Regions from separate parts of the Pseudomonas sp. TE3-3-F2023 genome, predicted to be linked through region 1. Evidence: predicted binding sites of a transcription regulator. Region 1 holds the regulator's gene; the other holds the start of a gene.

Region 1 (11,922 bases):
GCTGCGGCGCACATCGAGGTTGCGCGAAATCACCAGCACCACGCGGCGGTTGCGCGCACGGCCTTCGGCAGTGTCGTTGCTGGCCACCGGCTGGTACTCGCCATAGCCGACCGAGGCCATGCGTGCCGGGTTGACCCCTTCCATGGCCAGCAGGCGCACGATGCTCGCCGCCCGCGCCGATGACAGCTCCCAGTTGGTCGGGTACTGCGCGGTGCGGATCGGCAGGTTGTCGGTAAAGCCCTCGACATGCACCGGGTTGGCGAACGGCTTGAGAATGCCGGCCACCTTCTCGATGATGGCAAACGCCTTGTCGCTGGGCATGGCATCGCCACTGCCGAACAACAACGAGGAATTGAGCTCGATCTCGATCCACAGCTCATTGCCGCGCACAGTCATCTGGTCGCTCTTGATCAGGTCGCCAAAGGCATCGCGCACGTCATCGCTGATGGTTTTCAGCGGGTCGGCACTGCTCGCCCCAAGTCCCGCATCGGTCTGCTCGCTGTCCTTCACCAACGGTTCGGCCGGGCGCACGCTCAGCGGCCGCTCTTCACCGATGGGGATCGGCTTCATGCTGCGCTCGGGGTCGTTGAACACCCCGAGCAAGGCCTGGGAAATGACCTTGTACTTGCCCTCGTTGATCGAGGAAATCGAGTACATCACCACGAAAAAGGCGAACAGCAGGGTAATGAAGTCGGCGTACGACACCAGCCAGCGTTCGTGGTTTTCGTGTTCCTCGGTATGACGACGGCGACGCATGGGTTACTCCATGAAGCCTTGCAGCTTCAGCTCGATCGAGCGCGGGTTCTCACCCTCGGCAATCGACAGCAGGCCCTCTAGCAGCATCTCGCGGTAGCGCGACTGGCGCATGACGATGGCCTTGAGCTTGTTGGCGATCGGCAGCAGCACCAGGTTGGCGCTGGCCACCCCGTAGATGGTCGCGACGAAGGCCACGGCAATGCCGTTGCCCAGTTGCGACGGGTCGGCCAGGTTGCCCATCACGTGGATCAGGCCCATCACCGCACCGATGATGCCGATGGTCGGCGCGTAGCCGCCCATGCTCTCGAACACCTTGGCAGCCTGGATATCACGGCTTTCCTGGGTCAGGAAGTCGACTTCGAGAATACTGCGGATAGCCTCCGGCTCCGCGCCATCCACCAGCAACTGCAGGCCCTTGCGCGCATAAGGGTCAGGCTCGCCGTCGGCCACCCCTTCCAGGCCCAGCAGGCCTTCCTTGCGCGCGGTCAGGCTCCAGTTGACGACGCGGTCGATCCCGCCCGCCAGGTCGACCCGTGGCGGAAACAGGATCCAACGCAGAATCTGCAAGGCACGCTTGAACGACGACAGCGGCGACTGCAGCAAGGCAGCCGCCAGCGTGCCGCCCAGTACGATCAGCGCCGCCGGGCCATTGATCAGGGCGCCGACATGGCCGCCTTCGAGAAAGTTGCCACCGACGATGGCGACAAAGGCAAGGATCAGGCCGATCAGGCTGAGCACGTCCATCAGACGCACGCCTCCACCAGGTGCTTGCCGATTTCGTCCAGGCTGTACACCGCGTCAGCCAGGTTGGCCTTGACAATGGCCATGGGCATGCCATAGATCACGCAGCTGGCTTCATCCTGGGCCCACACCGTACTGCCGCCCTGCTTGAGCAGGCGCGCACCTTCACGGCCATCGGCGCCCATGCCGGTAAGCACCACCGACAGTACCTTGTCGCCATACGACTTGGCCGCCGAGCCGAAGGTGATGTCCACGCACGGCTTGTAGTTCAGGCGCTCGTCACCGGGCAGGATCTTCACCGTGCCACGGCCGTCGATCATCATCTGCTTGCCACCTGGGGCCAGCAGGGCCAGGCCCGGGCGCAGCATGTCGCCGTCCTCGGCTTCCTTGACGCTGATGCGGCACAGTTTGTCCAGGCGTTCGGCAAAGGCCTTGGTGAACGCCGCCGGCATGTGCTGGATGAGCACGATCGGCGCCGGGAAGTTGGCCGGCAGCTGGGTCAGCACGCGCTGAAGGGCGACCGGGCCGCCGGTGGAGGTGCCGATGGCCACCAGCTTGTATGGCTTGCGCTTGGGTGCCGGCGAGTGTGCTGGCGCTGCCGCCGGGGCCGCCGCACGCGCAGGCGCAGGCGCAGGCGTACGCGCCGCTGCCGGGCTGGCGAAACCGCTGGCGGGTGCGTGGCTGCTGCCTGCCGGCGCTGGTGCGGCAACCGGCGCGGGGCTGGCGTAGCTGCCAAAACGGCGGTTGCTGCGGGAAATGGTATGCACCTTCTCGCACAGCAGTTGCTTGACCTTGTCGGGGTTGCGCGAGATGTCCTCGAAGTTTTTCGGCAGGTAATCCACCGCACCGGCATCCAGCGCATCGAGGGTGACACGGGCGCCTTCATGGGTCAGCGACGAGAACATCAACACCGGCGTCGGGCAGCGCTGCATGATGTGCCGCACTGCGGTGATGCCATCCATCATGGGCATTTCGTAGTCCATGGTGATGACATCGGGCTTGAGCGCCAGCGCCTGGTCGATTGCTTCCTTGCCGTTGGTCGCGGTACCCACTACCTGGATCGTCGGATCCGCCGAGAGGATTTCCGAGACGCGGCGGCGGAAGAAACCGGAATCATCCACCACCAGGACCTTGACTGCCATAAACACTCCATTAGGTGGCGCAACCCGCCAGGGTGCGCCACCGAAATCAAATACGCCGCGCGGCGTAACGCTTGAGCATGCTCGGGACGTCGAGAATCAACGCAATGCGACCGTCGCCGGTGATGGTGGCCCCGGACATGCCCGGGGTGCCCTGCAGCATCTTGCCCAGCGGCTTGATTACCACTTCTTCCTGGCCAACCAGTTGATCGACGACAAAGCCGATACGCTGGGTACCGACCGACAGGATCACCACGTGGCCCTCATGCTGCTCTTCGTGCACCTGGCCCTGGACAAGCCAGCGCTTGAGGTAGAACAGCGGCAGCGCCTTGTCGCGCACGATCACCACTTCCTGGCCGTCGACCACGTTGGTACGCGACAGGTCGAGGTGGAAGATCTCGTTGACGTTGACCAGCGGGAAGGCGAACGCCTGGTTGCCCAGCATCACCATCAGGGTGGGCATGATCGCCAGGGTCAGCGGCACCTTGATGACGATCTTCGAGCCCTGGCCCTTGGCCGAGAAGATGTTGATCGAGCCGTTGAGCTGGGAGATCTTGGTCTTCACCACGTCCATGCCCACACCGCGGCCAGACACATCGGAAATCTCGGTCTTGGTCGAGAAGCCCGGGGCGAAGATCAGGTTGTAGCAGTCCGACTCGCTCAGGCGATCGGCGGCGTCCTTGTCCATCAGGCCCTTTTCCACGGCCTTGGCACGCAGGATGTTGGGGTCCATGCCCTTGCCGTCGTCAGAGATCGACAGCAGGATGTGATCGCCTTCCTGCTCGGCCGACAGCACCACCCGGCCGGTGCGCGCCTTGCCGGCGGCTTCACGCTCTTCGGGCATTTCCACGCCATGGTCGACGGCGTTGCGCACCAGGTGCACCAACGGGTCGGCCAGGGCCTCGACCAGGTTCTTGTCGAGGTCGGTCTCTTCGCCGACCAGCTCCAGGTTGATCTCCTTCTTGAGCTGGCGGGCCAGGTCGCGCACCAGGCGCGGGAAGCGGCCGAAGACTTTCTTGATCGGCTGCATGCGGGTTTTCATCACCGCGGTCTGCAGGTCGGCGGTGACCACGTCGAGGTTGGACACCGCCTTGGACATGGCCTCGTCACCGCTGTTCAGCCCCAGGCGCACCAGGCGGTTACGCACCAGCACCAGTTCGCCGACCATGTTCATGATCTCGTCCAGGCGCGCGGTATCGACCCGCACGGTGGTTTCCGCTTCACTGGCACCATGCTTGTCGGCGGCCGGGGCCGGGGCGCGAGGTGCTGCGGCAGGTTTGCTGGCAGGCGCCGGTGCCGGCGCAGCTGCTGCTGGCTTGGCCACGGGCTGGCTGTCGGCCTTGGCCACGACCGGCGCTTGCGCCTTGGCTGCAGCCGGGGCTTCGACGGCGGCAACGTCGCCACCGAACTTGCCCTTGCCGTGCAACTGGTCCAGCAGCGCCTCGAACTCGTGCTCGCTGATTTCATCGCTGGCTGCACTGGTGTCAGTTGCAGCAGGCGCCGACGCCTTGGCACCAGGCAAGGCATCGGCCTGGAAGGTACCCTTGCCATGCAACTGGTCCAGCAGCGATTCGAACTCGGCGTCGGTAATTTCGTCGCTGGCCGCTTCCGGCGCGCTGGCAACCGGCTGCGCGGCAACCTCGGCGCTGAACTGGCCTTTGCCGTGCAACTGGTCGAGCAGCGACTCGAACTCGGCGTCGCTGATTTCGTCACCTGCGCCGCTGACGGTCTCGCCCTGCATCTGCTCGTCGGCCGCAGCTTGTGCCTTGACCGCATCGAGCGAATCGAGCAGTTGTTCGAACTCGCTGTCGGTGATGTCCTGCTCTTCCACCGGCGCTTCGGCAACCGGCTCCGGTGCCGCAGCGGCAGGCGCCTCGACGGCTTCTGCGCCGCCCGGCTCGGCCAGGCGCGACAGCGCGGCCAGCAGCTCGGGGGTAGCCGGGGTCACTTCGGCGCGCTCGCGCACCTGGCCAAACATGCTGTTGACCGTGTCCAGTGCCTCGAGCACCACATCCATCAGTTCCGCGTCGACCCGGCGCTCACCTTTGCGCAGGACGTCGAACACGTTCTCGGCGATATGGCAGCACTCCACCAGCTCGTTCAGCTGAAGGAAGCCGGCGCCCCCTTTTACAGTGTGGAAACCGCGAAAGATCGCATTGAGCAGGTCGGCATCGTCGGGCCGGCTTTCCAGCTCGACCAGTTGCTCGGACAGTTGCTCAAGAATTTCGCCGGCTTCTACCAGGAAATCCTGGAGGATTTCTTCATCGGCGCCGAAGCTCATCAAACGTGCTCCTTAAAAACCCAGGCTGGACAGCAGATCATCGACATCGTCCTGACCGGACACGACATCTTCACGCTTATCGGCATGAATCTGCGGACCTTCACCCCGAGTCGGATGTTTTTCTCGATCTTTTTCTGCGCGCAGTTGATCGTGGTCATGCTGGATGCCCGCAAAGCGGTCGACCTGGCTGGCCATCAACACCAGTTTGAGCAGGTTGCTTTCCACCTCGGTGACCAGGGTGGTGACGCGCTTGATCACCTGGCCGGTCAGGTCCTGATAGTCCTGGGCCAGCAGAATGTCGTTGAGGTGGCCGGCGACCTTGCGGTTACCTTCGGCGCTGAGCGTCAGGAAACTGTCGACGCGCTTGACCAGGTCTCGGAACTCCGGCGCAGCCACTTCGCGGCGCATGAAACGCTGCCAGTCGGTGCTCAGGGCCTCGGCCTCGCTGGCCAGGTCGTTGAGCACCGGGGTGCTTTCCTCGACCAGGTCCATGGTGCGGTTGGCCGCGCCCTCGGTGAGCCTGACCACGTAAGACAGGCGCTCGGTGGCGTCGGTTATCTGCGACACCTCCTCGGCCTGCGGCATGGTCGGGTCGATCTGGAAACTGACTATGGCACTGTGCAGCTCGCGGGTCAGCTTGCCGACTTCCTGGTACAGGCCGCGGTCACGGGTCTGGTTCAGCTCGTGAATCAGCTGCACCGCCTCGCCGAAACGGCCACGCTCCAGGCTTTCGACCAGCTCCTGGGCATGCTTCTTCAGGGTCGATTCGAACTCGCCCAAAGACGTTTGTGATGAATCCATGGCGCGCCCCCTGACGTGACTCAGCCGTTGACGCGTTCGAAGATCTTCTCGATCTTTTCTTTGAGCACCTGGGCGGTGAACGGCTTCACAACGTAGCCATTGACGCCGGCCTGGGCCGCTTCGATGATCTGGTCGCGCTTGGCTTCGGCGGTCACCATCAGCACCGGCATGGTTTTCAGGCGATCGTGGGCACGCACCTTGCGCAGCAGGTCGATACCGGACATGCCGGGCATGTTCCAGTCGGTCACCAGGAAGTCATAGTGGCCGTTCTCCAGCATCGGCAGCGCCGTGGTGCCGTCATCGGCTTCTTCGGTGTTGGTGAAGCCCAGGTCACGCAACAGGTTCTTGATGATCCGCCGCATCGTCGAAAAGTCGTCAACGATGAGGATTTTCATGTCTTTGTTCAAGTAGACCTCCAAGCAGTCTCAAACGCGCTCGGCCCCGAGCGCGCATTCACAATTCGGTACAACGTAGAAAACGACTGCAACGACAGCGGGCTCAACGCGCCCGCCATTCCCCCAGGCGGCTGCGCAGGCGCGCGGCACACTGGCTGTGCAACTGGCTGACCCGCGACTCGCTGACCCCCAGCACCTCACCAATTTCCTTGAGGTTCAGCTCTTCGTCGTAGTACAGCGCCAGCACCAGGCGCTCACGCTCCGGCAGGTTGGCGATGGCCTCGGTCAGGGCAGCCTGGAAGCGCTCGTCCTCCAGGCCACGCGCAGGTTCCACCTGGCCACTGGCGCCATCCTCATGCAGCCCTTCGTGCTCGCCGTCCTGCAGCAGGTCGTCGAAGCTGAACAGGCGGCTGCCCAGGGTATCGTTCAAGATCCCGTAGTAATCATCGAGACTCAATTGGAGTTCGGCAGCAACTTCATGATCTTTAGCGTCACGACCGGTTCGGGCTTCAACCGCACGCATCGCGTCGCTGACCATGCGGGTGTTGCGGTGCACCGAACGCGGTGCCCAATCGCCCTTGCGCACTTCATCGAGCATGGCCCCGCGAATGCGAATGCCGGCGTAGGTTTCGAAGCTGGCGCCCTTGCTGGCGTCGTACTTGTTGGCCACTTCCAGCAGGCCGATCATGCCGGCCTGGATCAGGTCCTCGACCTGCACATTGGCTGGCAGCCGCGCCAGCAGGTGGTAGGCGATGCGCTTGACCAGCGGGGCGTAGCGCTCGATCAGCTCGTACTGGGCGTCTTTCGACGCCCGGCTGTACATCTTGAAACCGCTGGCGTTCATAGCACAGGTCCCGCGCTGGTGGGCTGCACCAGGCGCTCGACAAAGAACTCCAGATGGCCGCGCGGGTTGGCCGGCAGCGGCCAGCTGTCGACCTTCTGGGCAATCGCCTTGAAGGCCAGCGCGCATTTGGAGCGTGGGAAGGCTTCGTATACGGCGCGCTGCTTCTGCACGGCCTTGCGCACGCACTCGTCATACGGCACGGCGCCCACGTACTGCAGGGCAACGTCGAGGAAGCGGTCGGTGACCTTGGTCAGTTTGGCGAACAGGTTGCGGCCCTCCTGCGGACTCTGCGCCATGTTGGCCAGCACCCGGAAACGGTTCATGCCGTAGTCGCGGTTGAGCAGCTTGATCAGGGCGTAGGCATCGGTGATCGAGGTGGGTTCGTCGCATACCACCAGCAGCACTTCCTGGGCGGCGCGGACGAAGCTGACCACCGAATCACCGATACCGGCAGCAGTGTCGATCACCAGCACGTCGAGGTTGTCGCCGACTTCGCTGAACGCCTGGATCAGCCCGGCATGCTGGGCCGGGGCCAGGTGCACCATGCTCTGCGTGCCCGAGGCAGCCGGCACGATGCGCACGCCACCGGGGCCCTGCAACATCACATCGCGCAGCTCGCAGCGCCCTTCGATGACATCGGCCAGGGTCCGCTTGGGGGTAAGGCCCAGCAACACATCGACATTGGCCAGGCCCAGGTCGGCGTCGAGCAGCATGACCCTGCGGCCAAGCTCGGCCAGCGCCAGGGACAGGTTCACTGAAACGTTAGTCTTGCCGACGCCACCTTTGCCACCGGTCACGGCGATCACCTGTACGGGATGCATGCTACCCATGTCTGTTCTTTACCTTGTCTCGCTGGGACTCAGGCCACACGTAGGGCAATTCTGCGTACCCTTTGGCATAGCTACCTTGCACACGCTTCATCATCAACCCGCTCGCCGTGGGTTGTGATAGAGATCAGCGAACATGTCGGCCATGGCCTCTTCGCTGGGCTCGTCCTGTTGCTGCACATTGACCGCGCGGGAGACCAACTGGTGCCCTCGAGGCAGGTGCACGTCGTCAGGAATGCGCGGCCCATCTGTCAGGTAGGCCACCGGCAGTTCATGACTGATGGCAAGGCTCAGCACGTCGCCAAGGCTCGCCGTTTCATCGAGTTTGGTCAGGATGCAACCGGCCAGGCCGCAGCGCTTGTAGCTGTGGTAGGCGGCAGTCAGCACCTGCTTCTGGCTGGTAGTGGCCAGCACCAGGTAGTTCTTCGCGGCGATGCCACGCCCGGCCAGGGTGTCCAGCTGCATGCGCAGGGCCGGGTCGCTGGCCTGCAGGCCGGCGGTATCGATCAGCACCACGCGCTTGCGCAGCAGCGGCTCCAGCGCCGCAGCCAGCGACTGGCCCGGGTCGACGTAGGTCACCGGTACGTTGAGGATGCGACCCAGAGTCTTGAGCTGCTCCTGGGCACCGATGCGGAAACTGTCCATGCTCACCAGCGCCAGGTTCTGCGCGCCGTACTTGAGCACGTAGCGGGCCGCCAGCTTGGCCAGGGTGGTGGTCTTGCCCATGCCGGCCGGGCCGACCATGGCGATCACACCGCCCTCTTCGATCGGCTCGACTTCGGGGATTTCGATCATCCGCGCAAGGTGCGCCAGCAGCATGCGCCAGGCCTGGCGTGGCTCGTCGATCTCGGCAGTCAGGTCCAGCAGCTCACGGGCGATCGGCCCGGACAGGCCGATGCGCTGCAGCCTGCGCCAGACAGTGGCCTGCTGCGGCTTGCTGCCCTGCAACTGGTTCCAGGCCAGCGAGCCGAGCTGCACTTCCAGCAGCTCGCGCAGGCCTGACAGCTCGGAGCGCATGGCATCGAACAGGCGCGGGTCGACCGGTGCCGGCGCCGGGGCTGCAGCTGCGGCCTCGGGCGCATCGACGTGCGGTTCGATCAACGGCTCGGCGGCGGTCAGCGACTGCCCGGCGAACAACTGGCGGTTGTTGTCGCTGCTGTCCTGGCGGTGACCCAGCTCGGCCTGGGCGGTGGCGATGCGCGTATGGGTCTTGCGCAGCTCTTCTTCCAGTTCGGCGTTGGGCACACGCGGGGCCAGGGCGGACAGCTTGTAGTCCAGCGCGGCCGTCAGCTCGACACCGCCGGCGATGCGACGGTTGCCGATGATCGCGGCATCGGCGCCCAGCTCGTCACGGACCAGCTTCATGGCCTGACGCATATCGGCGGCGAAAAATCGCTTAACTTGCATTATCCCCTACCTCAGCCATTAGGGCCCACGGTGGCAACGATGGTGACTTGCTTGTTGTCCGGTATTTCCTGATACGCCAGAACATGCAAATTCGGTACAGCCAGGCGACCGAAACGCGACAGCATGGCGCGGATCGGGCCGGCGACCAGGAGAATGGCCGGCTGGCCCTGCATTTCCTGGCGCTGGGCCGCCTCGATCAGCGAACGCTGCAGCTTCTCGGCCATGCTCGGCTCCAGAAGAACACCGTCTTCCTGACCTTGCCCGGCCCTTTGCAGACTATTGAGCAAAATCTGTTCCAACCTTGGCTCCAGGGTAATCACTGGCAGCTCCGACTCAACGCCGACAATGCTTTGCACGATGGCGCGACACAATCCGACGCGCACCGCCGCCACCAGTGCGGCGGTATCTTGACTCTTGCCGGCGTTGTTCGCGATCGCCTCGGCGATACTGCGAATATCGCGCACAGGCACCTGTTCCGACAACAACGCTTGCAGCACCTTGAGCAGGCCCGACAAGGAAATGACACCCGGCACCAGCTCCTCTGCAAGTTTAGGCGATGCCTTGGCCAACACCTGCAGCAGTTGCTGGACCTCTTCATGACCGATCAGCTCGTGGCAGTGCTTCTGCAGGATCTGGTTCAGGTGGGTGGCCACCACGGTGCTGGCGTCAACCACGGTGTAGCCCAGCGACTGCGCCTGGGAGCGCTGGCCGACATCGATCCACACGGCTTCAAGGCCGAACGCCGGATCGCGCGCGGCAATGCCGTTGAGGGTACCGAACACCTGCCCGGGGTTGATTGCCAGTTCGCGGTCGGGGTAGATCTCGGCCTCGGCCAGGATCACCCCCATCAGGGTCAGGCGATAAGCGCTGGGCTGCAGGTCGAGGTTGTCGCGGATGTGCACCGTGGGCATGAGGAAGCCCAGGTCTTGCGACAGCTTCTTGCGCACGCCCTTGATCCGCGCAAGCAATTGGCCACCCTGGTTGCGATCGACCAGGGGGATCAGCCGGTAGCCGACCTCCAGGCCAATCATGTCGATCGGCGTGACGTCGTCCCAGCCCAGCTCCTTGGTTTCCAGCGCGCGCTGTGGCGAGGGCAGCAGGTCCTGCTGGCGCTGCGCCTCTTGCAGCGCCTGCGCCTTGGCCTTCTGCTGCTTCTTCCACACCAGGTAGGCGCCGCCACCGGCCAGCAGGCCGAGGCTGAGGAAGGCCACGTGCGGCATGCCCGGCACCAGGCCCATGACGATCATCAGTGCGGCGGACACCGCCAGGGCCTTGGGCGAATCGAACATCTGCCGGTTGATCAGCTTGCCCATGTCCTCGGAGCCCGAGGCCCGGGTGACCATGATCGCGGCAGCGGTGGACAGCAACAGTGATGGCAATTGCGCCACCAAACCGTCACCGATGGTCAGCAAGGCGTACACCTTGCCGGCATCGCCAAAGCTCATGCCGTGCTGCAGCATGCCGATCAGCATGCCGCCGATCAGGTTGATGAACAGGATCAGCAGGCCGGCGATGGCGTCACCGCGGACGAACTTGCTGGCACCGTCCATCGAACCGTAGAACTCAGCTTCCTGCGCTACTTCGGCACGACGGTGCTTGGCCTGGGCCTGGTCGATCAGGCCGGCGTTGAGGTCAGCGTCGATGGCCATCTGCTTGCCGGGCATGGCGTCGAGGGTGAAACGCGCGCTCACTTCCGAGATACGCCCGGCGCCCTTGGTCACCACCACGAAGTTGATGATCATGAGGATGGCGAACACCACGGCACCGACCACGTAGTTACCGCCGATCACCACCTCACCGAAGGCCTGGATCACCTTGCCGGCAGCGCCGTGGCCCTCCTGGCCATGCAGCATCACCACCCGGGTGGAAGCCACGTTAAGGGCCAGGCGCAACAGCGTGGCCACCAGCAGGATGGTAGGGAACGCGGCAAAGTCGAGCGGGCGCAAGGCGTAGACGCAGACCAGCAGGACCACGATCGACAGGGCGATGTTGAAAGTGAAGAACACGTCGAGCAGGAACGGCGGTATCGGCAACATCATCATTGCCAACATCACCAGCAGCAACAGCGGCACACCCAGGTTGCCCCGACCGAGCCCGGCCAGGTTGTTACGGGCGTTGCTGATTAACTGAGTGCGATCCACCGCGAGTCCTCTTGATGCAAAACTTTGACGCACAGGGAGCGCCTGGCGCTGGCTTTGCAAGAAGCCTTCCAACTTTGCTCGACGGGGGATTTATGTTGCCTGTTCCGGCCTCTTCGCGGGCACGCCCGCTCCCACAGGTACGGCGTCGCCCTCGAGGAGCATGAGGCCCCTGTGGGAGCGGGCGTGCCCGCGAAAGGGCCAGAAGCCCTGACACAAGGTCAACTGTCGCGGCGAAGGTCCGGCGGGATCGGCAGGTCGTCCTTCAGCGGCTCTGGCCGCTTGCCCTTCCCAGCCCGGTACTGGCGGATCTGGAACACATAGGCCAGCACCTGTGCTACCGCCAGGTAAAGCCCGGCAGGGATTTCCTGCTCGAGTTCGGTGGAGTAGTAGATCGCCCGCGCCAACGCCGGCGATTCGAGGATCTGGACCTTGTGCTCCACACCGATCTCGCGAATCTTCAAGGCAATGAAATCCGTGCCCTTGGCCAGCAGCAACGGCGCCGCCCCGCCCTTCTCCGGGTCGTATTGCAAGGCCACCGCATAATGCGTCGGGTTGGTAATGATTACATCGGCTTCGGGCACAGCCGCCAT
Region 2 (11,922 bases), 1.2 Mb from region 1:
GACCGACAAGTTCGACATGATCGGCAGCGGCATGACCCTGACCCAGGAACGCAACCTGCGCCTGAACTTCAGCGAACCCTTCATCGTGGTTGGCCAGACCCTGCTGATCCGCAAGGAACTGGCGGGCGAGATCAAGTCGTACAAGGACCTGAACAACGAGAAGTACCGCATCACCTCCAAGCTCGGCACCACCGGCGAAATGGTTTCCAAGAAGCTGATCGCCAAGGCCAAGTACCACGGCTACGACAACGAGCAGGAAGCGGTGATGGACGTGGTCAACGGCAAGGCTGACGCCTTCGTCTACGACGCGCCGTACAACGTGGTGGCAGTGGACAAGGCCGGTGCCGGCAAGCTGCTGTTCCTCGAAGAACCCTTCACCTACGAGCCGCTGGCCTTCGGCCTGAAGAAAGGCGACTACGACAGCATCAATTTCATCAACAACTTCCTGCACCAGATCAAGCATGACGGGACCTACGATCGTATTCACGACAAGTGGTTCAAGAACAAGGACTGGCTGAAGGAAATGGAATAAGGCCCAGGCCACAAGCCGGCTTTATGACCTCGACGCGCAGGCAAACCCTGCGCGTTCGCATTTACGGAAGTACCCCACGTGATCAAACACAAGAAAGCCCAGTGGCCCTGGCACGGTTTGACTGCCCTGGTCCTGGTGGGCCTGGCGTTCAGCCTGTACATGGCCACCTCGATGATTTCCTACGAGTGGCGCTGGAACCGCGTACCGCAGTACTTCGCCTACAAGGCCGAGGAAGCACAGCGCGCCGCCGGTTACGGCACCGTGCAGGACATCGTCATCTCTGGCGACGATGCCCGTGTCACGCTGAAAGACGAGAGCGGCGCCGAGCAGGTGCTCGATGTTGCCAAGGACAGCCTGCAGCTGGCCCGCGGCGACGATGTTTCCGAAGGCGACCAGATTGGCGTCACCCGCCACTGGGCGGCCGGCCCGCTGGCCTGGGGCCTGTGGACCACGCTTTGGATTTCGGTGGTATCCGGTGCCCTGGGCCTGTTGATCGGCCTGTTCGCCGGCCTCTGCCGCCTGTCCAGCAACCCTACGCTGCGTGACCTGTCGACGGTGTATGTCGAACTGGTGCGCGGTACACCGCTGCTGGTACAGATCTTCATCTTCTACTTCTTCATCGGTACCGTGCTCAACCTGTCCCGCGAGTTTGCCGGGGTGGCTGCACTGGCGCTGTTCACCGGCGCCTACGTGGCCGAAATCGTTCGTGCCGGCGTGCAGTCCATCGCCAAGGGCCAGAACGAAGCGGCCCGCTCGCTGGGCCTGAACGCGGGCCAGTCGATGCGCCACGTGATCCTGCCGCAGGCCTTCAAGCGTGTGCTGCCGCCTTTGGCCGGCCAGTTCATCAGCCTGGTCAAGGACACCTCGCTGGTCTCGGTGATCGCCATTACCGAACTGACCAAGAGCGGCCGCGAGGCCATCACCACCTCGTTCTCGACCTTCGAGATCTGGTTCTGCGTGGCAGGCCTGTACCTGCTGATCAACCTGCCGCTGTCGCACCTGGCCAGCCGGCTCGAGCGGAGGCTTGCGCAAAGTGATTGAAGTCCGTGACCTGCTGAAAGTCTTCGACACCCGTGGCCACGTGGTACGGGCCGTGGATAACGTCACCACCCAGGTCGCCAAGGGCGAAGTGGTGGTGGTACTCGGCCCGTCGGGCTCGGGCAAGTCGACCTTCCTGCGCTGCCTCAACGGCCTGGAGCATTTCGACGAAGGCCATGTGGCCATCGACGGCCTGCAACTGGCCGATCCGAAAACCGACATCAACGCCTATCGCCGCGAAGTCGGCATGGTGTTCCAGCACTTCAACCTGTTCCCGCACATGACCGTGCTGGAGAACCTGTGCCTGGCACAGAAGGTGGTGCGCAAGCGCAACAAGGCCGACCGCGAAGCCAAGGCCCGGGCGCTGCTGGAGAAGGTGGGCATTGCGCAGAAAGCCAACGAATACCCGTCGCGCCTGTCCGGTGGCCAGCAGCAGCGGGTGGCGATCGCCCGAGCCCTGGCCATGGACCCGAAAGTGATGCTGTTCGACGAACCGACCTCGGCGCTCGACCCGGAAATGGTCGGCGAGGTCCTGGATGTGATGAAGACCCTGGCCCAGGAAGGCATGACCATGGTCTGCGTCACACACGAAATGGGCTTTGCCCGTGAAGTGGCGGACCGGGTGCTGTTCTTCGATCATGGCAAGCTGCTGGAAGATTCGGCGCCGGCTGCGTTCTTCGCCTCGCCGAAAGACCCGCGCGCGCAGGCGTTCCTGCGCCAGGTGCTTTAACCGCAGGGGGCGCTTTGCGCCCCAATCGCCGGCAAGCCGGCTCCCACAGGATTACCACAGGTACTGATAACTGTGCGGTCCCTGTGGGCGTTGGCTTGCCGGCGAATGGGCTGCAAAGCGGTCCCCCGCAATCTCAAATGCTGAATCGCCCCACCATCCCTCGCAACTGCTGTCCCAGCTGCTCCAGTTCCCCACTCGAGGCCGCCGTCTGCTCACTGGCCGCACTGGTCTGATCCGACACATCCCGCACATTCAGCACACTACGGTTGATCTGCTCGGCGACCACGCTCTGCTCTTCGCTGGCCGTTGCAATCTGCTGGTTCATGCCCTGGATGTTCGACACGGTATCAGTTATCTGGCTCAGGGCCTGCCCCGCCTTGCGGCTCAGCTCCACGCTCTGTTCGGTCAGGTTCTTGCTGTTGTCCAGCAAGCGGGTCACTTCGTCGGTACCGCTGTGCAGGCTGTCGATAAGCTGGCCAATCTCTTCGGTCGCCGTCGATGTGCGCTGGGCCAAGCCGCGTACTTCGTCGGCCACCACGGCAAAACCACGTCCTGCTTCACCCGCCCGTGCCGCTTCGATCGCCGCGTTCAGGGCCAGCAGGTTGGTCTGCTCGGACACCGACTTGATCACATCGAGGATGCCGCTGATACGCTGGCTTTCGCCTGCCAGGTGCTGCATGGCTGCCAGGCAATGGTCCATCTGGCCGGCCAGCTGTTCGATACGGCCGATAGCTTCGGCCACAACCTGGTCGCCGACCTGCGCTTGCTGGTCGGCGTTGGTCGCTGCCAGCGAGGCCTGTTCAGCGTTCTGTGCCACTTCCTGCACGGTGGCGCTCATCTGGTTCATGGCCGTGGCCACCTGGTCGGTTTCCTCGCGCTGCTGGTTGATGCGCAGCTTGGTGTCTTCGCTGCTGGCCGCCAACTGTGTGGCGGCCTGTGACAGCTGGCCGACGCCCTGATCGATGCCACCGATCAGCTCGCGCAGGCTCAAGGTCATTTCGCGCATGCTGGTTTGCAACTGGCCCATCTCGTCGCGGCGTTGTACCGGTTCGGTCTGGCTCAGGTCGCCCATGGCGATGCGCCCGGCCACGGCTAAGGTTTGGCGCAAAGGCTGGGTGATCTGCAAAGTGATCAACCAGCCGGCGACCACACCTACGACTAACGCCAGCAGGGCTACAGTGGCCAGCAGCGAGCGTGCTTCGAGGGCTTCCCTGTCGCGCTGCTCGATCTTGCGTTTGCCAAGTTCCAGGCTGACCGCGCGCAGCTCGTTGCCCATGTTCTCCATGTTGTTTTGCAGCTGTTCGACACGCACTGCGGTCCGGCGATATTCATCCAGGCTGGCGCGATACCTGGCCAGCTGCTCCCCGGGCTGCTGGGTGAGCGTACGGGGCAAACCGAGTGGAGCAAGGCCTTTGAGCAATTGCGCAAGGCTGTTGTCAGCGGCATCCAGCGAAGCCTCCCCGACCTTGGCAAAGCTTTCCACGGGGGAGAAGGTATAGGCCGGAACGAGGCTCTGCTGGTTGGCACCATCGATATGACGGCTGAGCGTGTCCATCAGCCCCAGCACACCGCCTTGCTGGCTGTCGGCAGGCATTTTCAGCAAGGCCTGGGTCTGGAGATCATCGATCACTTCACTGAGCTTTTGCTCCTGTGCCAGCATGGCCTGGCGCAGGGCGATGCGCTTGTTGACGGTGTTTTCCAGCTCGCTGAAGTCGTCGCGCAGGCGCTGCAGCAACGCCAGCTTTTCCGTCAGCATCTGCCGAGATTCATCCACGCTGCTGCGTTGCTGCAAGGTGGTCAGCATGCTGTCGAGCTGGTCGAGAATGTTGGCTATCCGGGTTCTGCTGGCGTCGTCGTTGAGCACACGGTAAGTGATGCGCTCTGCGCGCAGGTCTTTGGTCAGATCGTTGATCAGGCCGATTTCGCTGAGTTGCTGCGAGCGCACAATGGCGTCATCCAGTGCACGCCAGCCACTGACGGTGGTGGCCAGGGTAAGCAGCAGGACTACGGCGAAGCCAAGGGCGAGCTTGGCTGCGACACTGATGTTGCCGAGCTTTCGGTTGAGGTAGCCGAGCATGAGGAATCTCCGTGCGATTGGGGGCGGGGATGCAGACGCATTGCTGGCATCACACCTTTGCCAATCGGCAGCGGAGCCGTAGGACTTGACCTGATAATCAGGTAGGAAATTTCGCTTCAATAGGTAGGAATACTCCGCCTGCGCCGGCCTCTTCGCGGGTTTACCGCGAAGAGGCCAGTGCAGGCGACCTACACATCAACCTACAGCTTGAACCGCCCCACCAACCCTTGCAGGTGGGTACCCAACCGCGCCAGCTCCACACTTGAGCTGGCCGTTTCTTCACTGGCCGCCGAGGTCTGGTCAGAAATATCCCGTACGTTCATCACGCTGCGGTTGATTTCTTCTGCCACGGCGGTTTGTTCTTCCGCTGCCGTGGCAATCTGCTGGTTCATGGCCTGGATCGACGAAACGGTCCGGGTGATAGTCTCCAGCGAGCTGCCGGCACGGCGCGTCAGTTCGACGCTGCTGTCGGTCAACTGGCGGCTGCTGTCCATCACGCTGGCCACGCGCTGGGTGCCGCTCTGAAGCCCGGCAATCAGTTCTTCGATCTCTTCGGTCGATTGCTGGGTGCGCTGCGCCAGGCTGCGCACTTCATCGGCCACCACGGCAAAGCCACGCCCGGCTTCGCCGGCACGGGCCGCCTCGATCGCGGCGTTGAGGGCCAGCAGGTTGGTCTGCTGGGCCACCGACTTGATCACATCAAGCACGCTGCCAATCTTGTCGCTTTCGGCCTTGAGCTGGTTCATCGCTTCGCTGGAGTTGACCACTTCGCCGGCAAGGCGCTCGATCTGCGCTACCGCCTCGCCGACCACATGATCGCCTTCACGGGCTTGCTGGTCGGCCATCAACGCAGCTTCCGAGGCCTGCTCGGCATTGCGCGCCACCTCATGCACCGTGGCAGTCATCTGGTTCATGGCGGTCGCCACCTGATCAGTCTCGACCTTCTGGTTGTTGACCCCGGCACTGGTCTGCTCGGTCACCGCCGACAGCTCCTCGGCAGCGCTGGCGATCTGCGTGACACCATCACCGATGCCGCTGATCAGCTCGCGCAGGCCTTGGGTCATGCGATGCATGCTGGCTTGCAACTGGCCCAGTTCGTCGCGGCGTTGTACCTGCAGGTTCAGGGTCAGGTCGCCACTGGCCACGCGTTCGGCGGCGTGCAAGGTCTGGCGCAGCGGAATGATGATCTGCCGGGTGATGACCCAGGCCGCCAGCAGGCCTAGGGCCAGCGCCAGGACGGTCGCCACGGCGAGCAGAGTCTTGGCCTGGGTAGCCCCGGCGTCACGCACAGCGGTTTGCGAGGTGGTCATCGCCTGGCTGGTCTGCAGCAGTACCGTGCCGTGTTCGACCATGCTCTGCAGGGCCTGCTCACTGGCAACCTGGGCATTGCCGAACTGGGTGACCGCGTCGCGGTAGCCTGCCAGGGCGGTGGTGGCATCGTCCAGGCTGGCAGCGTGCTCCGCTGGTACTTTGGCCGGCAGCGCGCGCAGCTCGGCCAAGGCCTGGTCGATGGCCTTCAGCGCCGTTTGCTGGTAGTCGGCGTTGCCGCTGTAGGTATAGCCGCGTACCTGGAAGCGCGCCTGCTGCAACAGGGCGCTGACTTCCACTGCGTGCTGGTACTGGCTGATATCGCCACCCTGCAGCAGGCCGCGTTGCACCCGGGCAATCAGCTCCGCGGCCTTGTCGGCAGTGTCGCCAAGCACGGCGCGGCTGGCCTCGCGGCGTTGGCCGGCCTGTTTCAGCTCGTTGAATGCCTGCTGGTAGCCGCGCACGGCCTCGCGCTGCTGCTCAAGGCGTTGACTGTCAGCGGGCTGCTCGATCTGCCCGAGCATGAACTGCACCTGGCGGTCGAGGTTTCCCAGGGCCTTTTCCAGCTCTGCCACCGAGGCTTCGTCAGGCTGGCGCTGGTAATGCTGGCGGGCGATGCGCAGCTCCTGGGTGTACTGCTGGATGACCGAGATGTTCCCCAGCTTGTCGCCACGGTTGATGATGCTGTCCATGCCGTGCCAGCCGGCCAGGGTGATGGCCAGTGTCAACAGCAGCACCAGGCCGAAGCCCAGCCCCAGTTTGCGATTGACGCTCACATTGCCCAATGATTGGGCGAACCATTGATACATGTACGACTCCCCGGCGCCTTGGCAGCACGATTAATTGTTGTGTTGCCAAGACAATCGGCCTGAGGAAGGGAAACTTTATGGGTGAAAGTTGACTTGTGTGTCAGAAAATCCGTGAAAGCAACGCTGTCACCGCGGTTTCTACCCGCAGTATGCGGTCGCCCAGCTGGACCGGAGCCAGGCCGGCCTTGCCCAGCAGGTCCACCTCGTAGGGGATCCAGCCGCCCTCCGGGCCAATGGCCAAGGTCACTGGCTGCTCCACTGCACGCGGGCAGGCGGGGTAGGGGCCGGGGTGCCCGACCAGGCCCAGGGTGCCTGCGGCGATGGCCGGCAGACGGTCTTCGACGAACGGCTTGAAGCGCTTCTCGATGATCACTTCGGGCAGCACGGTGTCGCGGGCTTGTTCCAGGCCCAGGATGAGGTTCTCGCGAATGCTGTCCGGGTGCAGGAAGGGTGTTTGCCAGAAGCTTTTCTCGACCTTGTAGCTGTTCAGCAAAATCAGCCGCGGCACGCCAAGGGTAGATACGGTCTGGAACAGCCGGCGCAGCATTTTCGGCCGAGGTACGGCCAGCACCAGTGTCAGCGGCAGCTTGGCCGGTGGCTGCTGGTCAAAGGCGACTTCCAGTTCGGCTTCGTGCCTTTCCAGGCGCAGCACCGTGGCCTTTCCCATCAGGCCGTTGATACGGCCCACGCGCAGGTTGTCGCCCACCGCTACACGGTGGATGTCCTGCATGTGGGTGAAACGCCGGTCTGCGAGAACGACGCGTTCGGCCGACACGAAGTCGGCCTCTTCAAGGAGCAACAGGTTCACGGTTGGGTCGCTGGTGGCTGGTCGTTGTGGTCGTTGGCGGTTTCGTCGTGGGCGCTGCGCTTGCGGATTAGACTGCCGCACAGCACGCCGATCTCGAACAGCAGCCACATGGGTACGGCCAGCAGGGTCTGAGAGAAGATGTCCGGTGGGGTAAGGACCATGCCGACCACGAAGCAGCCGATGATCACGTAGGGGCGAATCTTCTTCAGGTACTTGACGTCGACCACGCCGATCCATACCAGCAGCACCACCGCTACCGGGATTTCGAAGGCCACGCCAAAGGCGAAGAACAGCGTCATCACGAAGTCGAGGTAGCTGGCGATGTCGGTCATCATCGACACGCCTTCCGGTGTGGCGCTGGCGAAGAAGCCGAAGATCAGCGGGAACACCAGGAAATAGGCGAAGGCCATGCCGGCGTAGAACAGGAAGATGCTGGAAACCAGCAGCGGAATGGCAATGCGCTTTTCATGCCGGTACAGCCCGGGTGCGATGAAGCCCCAGATCTGCTGCAGGATGAACGGGATCGCCAGGAACAGCGAGACGATCATGGTTAGCTTGAACGGCGTGAGGAACGGAGAGGCCACGTCGGTGGCGATCATCGTGGCATTGGCCGGTAAGTGCTCGCGCAGCGGCGCGGAGACCAGGGTGTAGATCTGCTGGGCAAAGGAGAACAGCCCGGCAAAGATCAGGAAAATGACGGCAACGCAACGCAGCAGGCGGGTGCGCAGTTCGGTCAGGTGCGAAACCAGCGGCATTGGCTGGTCGTGTTCCGGATTTTCGCTCATGGGGCTCGCGGCGGTTGAGGCGGTTCAGAAGGCGTGGCCGGGGTGGCAGCGGTCTCGACCGGCCTGGCTTCGAGCCCGGCGGGCGGCTGAACGGTTGCGGTGGTAACAGGTGGCTGCGCCGGTGGCGTCATCGGGTTGAGGATGCGCTTGGCCTCCTCTTCCAACTGCAGGATGTGTTCGTTATGCAGCTGGCGGCGGATTTCGTCGGCGCCGATTTCGCGTTCCACTTCCATCTTGATGCTGTTGAAGCTGCGTTTGAGCCGGCCGATCCACAGGCCTGCCGTGCGCGCGGCACCGGGCAGGCGCTCGGGGCCGAGCACCAGCAGGGCGACCAGGCCGACGAGCAGCAGCTCGCTGAAACTGATGCCGAACATAGGTCAGTCTTTCCGCTGCGGCTCTTGGACCGGCTGGGCCTGGCCTTCGATGGTGTGGCCCTGGTTCTGCTGGGCAGTATTCTGCACTGGTGGAACGGGTTGGGCAGGCGGCGGGGTCTGCTCGGCCGGCTTGTTCTCTTCATCGCTCATGGCCTTGCGGAAGCCTTTGATCGACTCGCCCAGGTCACTGCCGAAATTCTTCAGCTTCTTGGTGCCGAACACCAGGACCACGACCACCAGCAGGACGATCCAGTGTTTCCAGTCAAAGATACCCATTTCGTACTCCTGAAAAATGTGTGTACAGCAAATCGATCCGGCAACACGGCCCCTGTGGGAGCGGGCATGCCCGCGAACACCGGCGTAGCCGGTGCCATGCACCGCGTCGCATTCTTCGCGGGCACGCCCGCTCCCACAGGCGCCCCAAAATACGTCAGGCAGAAGGCGTTCGTGCCGCCTTCTCATCATGCCCGGAAAGCCCGAAACGGCGTTCCAGCTCATCTAGCACGGCCTGTGGATGCTGGCCCAGCGCGCTGAGCATTACCAGGCTATGAAACCACAGGTCGGCGGTTTCGTAGATGACATCGCTGTAATCCTTGCTGACCGCCGCGTCCTTGGCGGCAATGATCGTCTCGACCGACTCTTCGCCGAGCTTTTCGAGGATCTTGTTCAGGCCCTTGTGGTACAGGCTGGCCACGTAGGAGCTGTCGGGCGCCGCTTGCTTGCGTTCTTCAAGCACTTCGGCAAGGCGGTTGAGGGTGTCGCTCATGTCAGTGTCCTGCGCTGTAGATGGCATCCGGGTCTTTCAGGACCGGGTCGACGGTTTTCCACTGGCCGTCTTCGAAGACGCGGTAGAAGCAGCTTTCCCGGCCGGTATGGCAGGCGATATGGCCCAGTTGCTCGACCATCAGAATGATCACATCGGCATCGCAGTCCAGGCGCATTTCATGCAGCTTCTGCACATGCCCGGACTCCTCACCCTTGCGCCACAGCTTGCCACGCGAACGCGACCAGTAGATGGCGCGTTGCTCGGCGGCGGTCAGGGCCAGCGATTCGCGGTTCATCCAGGCCATCATCAGCACGCGTCCGGTCTTGTGGTCCTGGGCGATCGCCGGTACCAGGCCCTCGCTGTTCCACTTGATCTCGTCCAGCCAGTCTTTCATCGTCGACTCCAAAGCGGGCCCGCTCCTGTGCCGGGCCCTTTGCGCTAGTGTGCCAGCCATGGGCGCGGCTGGCTATTGGCGCACGATCAGGTAAAGGCCGGCGGCCAGCATTAGCCAGGCCGGCCAGGCGGCAGGGGCGGCCAGGCTGGCATCTGCGGCGGCACCAGCGGCCAGTACCGCACCACCGCCGAGCAGGCCGGCGCCGAGCAGGCGCAGCGCCCAACGGTCGCCCTGGCGGCGCCGCTCCGGCAGTTGCGGATCGTGCAGGTGCGGTTGCGACAGGCGCTCGAGCAGGTCGCGGGCCATGTCTGCCAGGTGCGGCAGTTGCTCGACCTGGCTGTGGATGTTGCCGAGCACGGCCTTGGGGCTCATGCGGTCGCGCATCCAGCGCTCGAGGAATGGCTTGGCGGTGCTCCACAGGTCCAGCTCCGGGTACAGCTGACGGCCCAGGCCTTCGATGTTGAGCAGGGTCTTCTGCAGCAGGACCAGCTGCGGCTGCACTTCCATGTTGAAGCGCCGGGCGGTCTGGAACAGGCGCATCAGCACCTGGCCAAAGGAAATATCCTTTAACGGTTTTTCGAAGATCGGCTCGCATACGGTGCGGATCGCCGCTTCGAACTCGTTGACCTTGGTGTGCGCCGGCACCCAGCCCGAGTCGATGTGCAACTGGGCGACGCGGCGGTAGTCACGCTTGAAGAAGGCGATCAGGTTGCGCGCCAGGTAGTCCTGGTCCTCGTCGGTCAGGCTGCCGACGATGCCGCAGTCGATGGCGATGTACTGCGGGCTCCATGGTTTGACCGTGCTGACGAAGATGTTGCCGGGGTGCATGTCGGCATGGAAGAAGCTGTCGCGGAACACCTGGGTAAAGAACACCTCCACGCCTCGTTCGGCCAGCAGCTTCATGTCGGTGCGCTGGTCGGCCAAGGTGGCCATGTCTGTCACCGGCACGCCATAGATGCGCTCCATCACCAGCACCTTGGGACGGCACAGGTCCCAGTACACCTGGGGCACGTACATCAGCTCGGAGCCTTCGAAGTTGCGCCGCAGCTGGCTGGCGTTGGCCGCTTCGCGCAGCAGGTCGAGCTCGTCGTAGATTGTTTTTTCGTAGTCGCCGACGATTTCCACAGGGTGCAGGCGGCGGGCATCAGCCGAAGCGCGCTCGGCAGCCTTGGCGATCAGGAACAACCATGCCAGGTCCTGGGCGATCACCGGCTTCAGGCCCGGGCGTACCACCTTGACCACCACTTCCTCGCCACTTTTCAGGCGCGCAGCGTGCACCTGGGCCACCGAGGCCGATGCCAGCGGCTCGACGTCGAAGCGGCTGAACAGTTGCGTTACCGGGGCGCCTAGCTGTGCCTCGATCAGCGCCACGGCCTGCTTGGGGTCGAACGGCGGCACGCGGTCCTGCAGCAGCATCAGCTCATCGGCAATGTCGTTGGGCAGCAGGTCACGGCGGGTGGACAACAATTGGCCGAACTTGATGAAGATCGGCCCCAGGTCCTGCAGGGCCAGGCGCAGGCGCGCGCCACGGCTGAGCTCGGACGGCTTGCGCGGCAACCAGCGCCACGGCATCAGCAGGCGCAGGCTCATCAGCCACCAGGGGAGCGGCAGATCGAACAGCAGGTCATCGAGACGGTAGCGGATCACCACACGCTGGATGCGAAATAGACGGCGGACGGCGAGCAGCTTCATGCGTTATCGCTGGTATCAAGGGTTCGGGAAAGGCGCTTGAGACGCGCCTCGAGTCGTTCTGTATCGAGCTTCAGGGCATCGAGCTCGCTGAAGGCGGCTTCGGCTTCACGCTTGCCGACCAGAGTGCGGGACTCTTCGGCCAGGTACTCGGAAAGGTTCTGGCTGAAGCGCGTCAGGCCCTGACGGGTCCAACGTGCGCGCAGGCGGATGTGGCCGGCCAGCAGCGCCGTGGCGACCGGGCCGAGCCAGCGTTGCAGCTCGTGCTCCCAGTCCAGCTCCAGGTCCTGCAGCACACCGAACAGGTCGAGCAGCACGGCGCTGTCGCCATGCAGTTCCACTTGCGGGCTGTGCAGCACGGCAGTCTTGTCCCTGGCCAGGGCCAGTTGCGCCAGGCTGCCGGCCGGGGCGCGCAGGCTGCAGTCGACCTCGCCTTGCCAGTGGGCGGCGAGCATCAGGCCCTCTTCATCGGGCAGGATGAACACCTGCAGGGCCGGTTGGCGGCAGTCGATCTCGATGACCTTGCCCTCGAGCGCGGCCAGCCGCGGCAGTGCCGTGCTGTCCATGCGCAGGACGCGGTTCAGGCCATGTTCGACGCTGGCGAACAGCCCG

What was found. The regulator FliA, encoded in region 1, starts transcription of late flagellar genes. The targets are predictions, from matches to a motif close to CTAAAGTTTNNNNNNNNNNNGCCGNTAA.
Region 2: a site for FliA is predicted at 6,546-6,573, ahead of V3314_RS01715 (methyl-accepting chemotaxis protein). Genes of this name have one in related genera too.

Annotation. Positions count from the first base shown of each region.
Region 1 is NZ_CP145113.1:4,873,125-4,885,046, forward strand. Features, by position in the region: gene motD (flagellar motor protein MotD) at 1-756, opposite strand, end outside; gene V3314_RS22420 (flagellar motor protein) at 760-1,500, opposite strand; gene V3314_RS22425 (chemotaxis response regulator protein-glutamate methylesterase) at 1,500-2,639, opposite strand; gene V3314_RS22430 (chemotaxis protein CheA) at 2,686-4,917, opposite strand; gene V3314_RS22435 (protein phosphatase CheZ) at 4,930-5,718, opposite strand; gene V3314_RS22440 (chemotaxis response regulator CheY) at 5,739-6,113, opposite strand; gene fliA (RNA polymerase sigma factor FliA) at 6,217-6,957, opposite strand; gene fleN (flagellar synthesis regulator FleN) at 6,954-7,787, opposite strand; gene flhF (flagellar biosynthesis protein FlhF) at 7,881-9,191, opposite strand; gene flhA (flagellar biosynthesis protein FlhA) at 9,203-11,332, opposite strand; gene flhB (flagellar biosynthesis protein FlhB) at 11,551-11,922, opposite strand, start outside.
Region 2 is NZ_CP145113.1:369,226-381,147, reverse strand. Features, by position in the region: gene V3314_RS01735 (transporter substrate-binding domain-containing protein) at 1-532, shown strand, start outside; gene V3314_RS01730 (amino acid ABC transporter permease) at 611-1,573, shown strand; gene V3314_RS01725 (amino acid ABC transporter ATP-binding protein) at 1,566-2,300, shown strand; gene V3314_RS01720 (methyl-accepting chemotaxis protein) at 2,434-4,377, opposite strand; gene V3314_RS01715 (methyl-accepting chemotaxis protein) at 4,578-6,494, opposite strand; gene V3314_RS01710 (16S rRNA (uracil(1498)-N(3))-methyltransferase) at 6,595-7,302, opposite strand; gene tatC (twin-arginine translocase subunit TatC) at 7,299-8,087, opposite strand; gene tatB (Sec-independent protein translocase protein TatB) at 8,084-8,461, opposite strand; gene V3314_RS01695 (twin-arginine translocase TatA/TatE family subunit) at 8,465-8,737, opposite strand; gene V3314_RS01690 (phosphoribosyl-ATP diphosphatase) at 8,892-9,227, opposite strand; gene hisI (phosphoribosyl-AMP cyclohydrolase) at 9,229-9,621, opposite strand; gene ubiB (ubiquinone biosynthesis regulatory protein kinase UbiB) at 9,694-11,313, opposite strand; gene V3314_RS01675 (SCP2 sterol-binding domain-containing protein) at 11,310-11,922, opposite strand, start outside.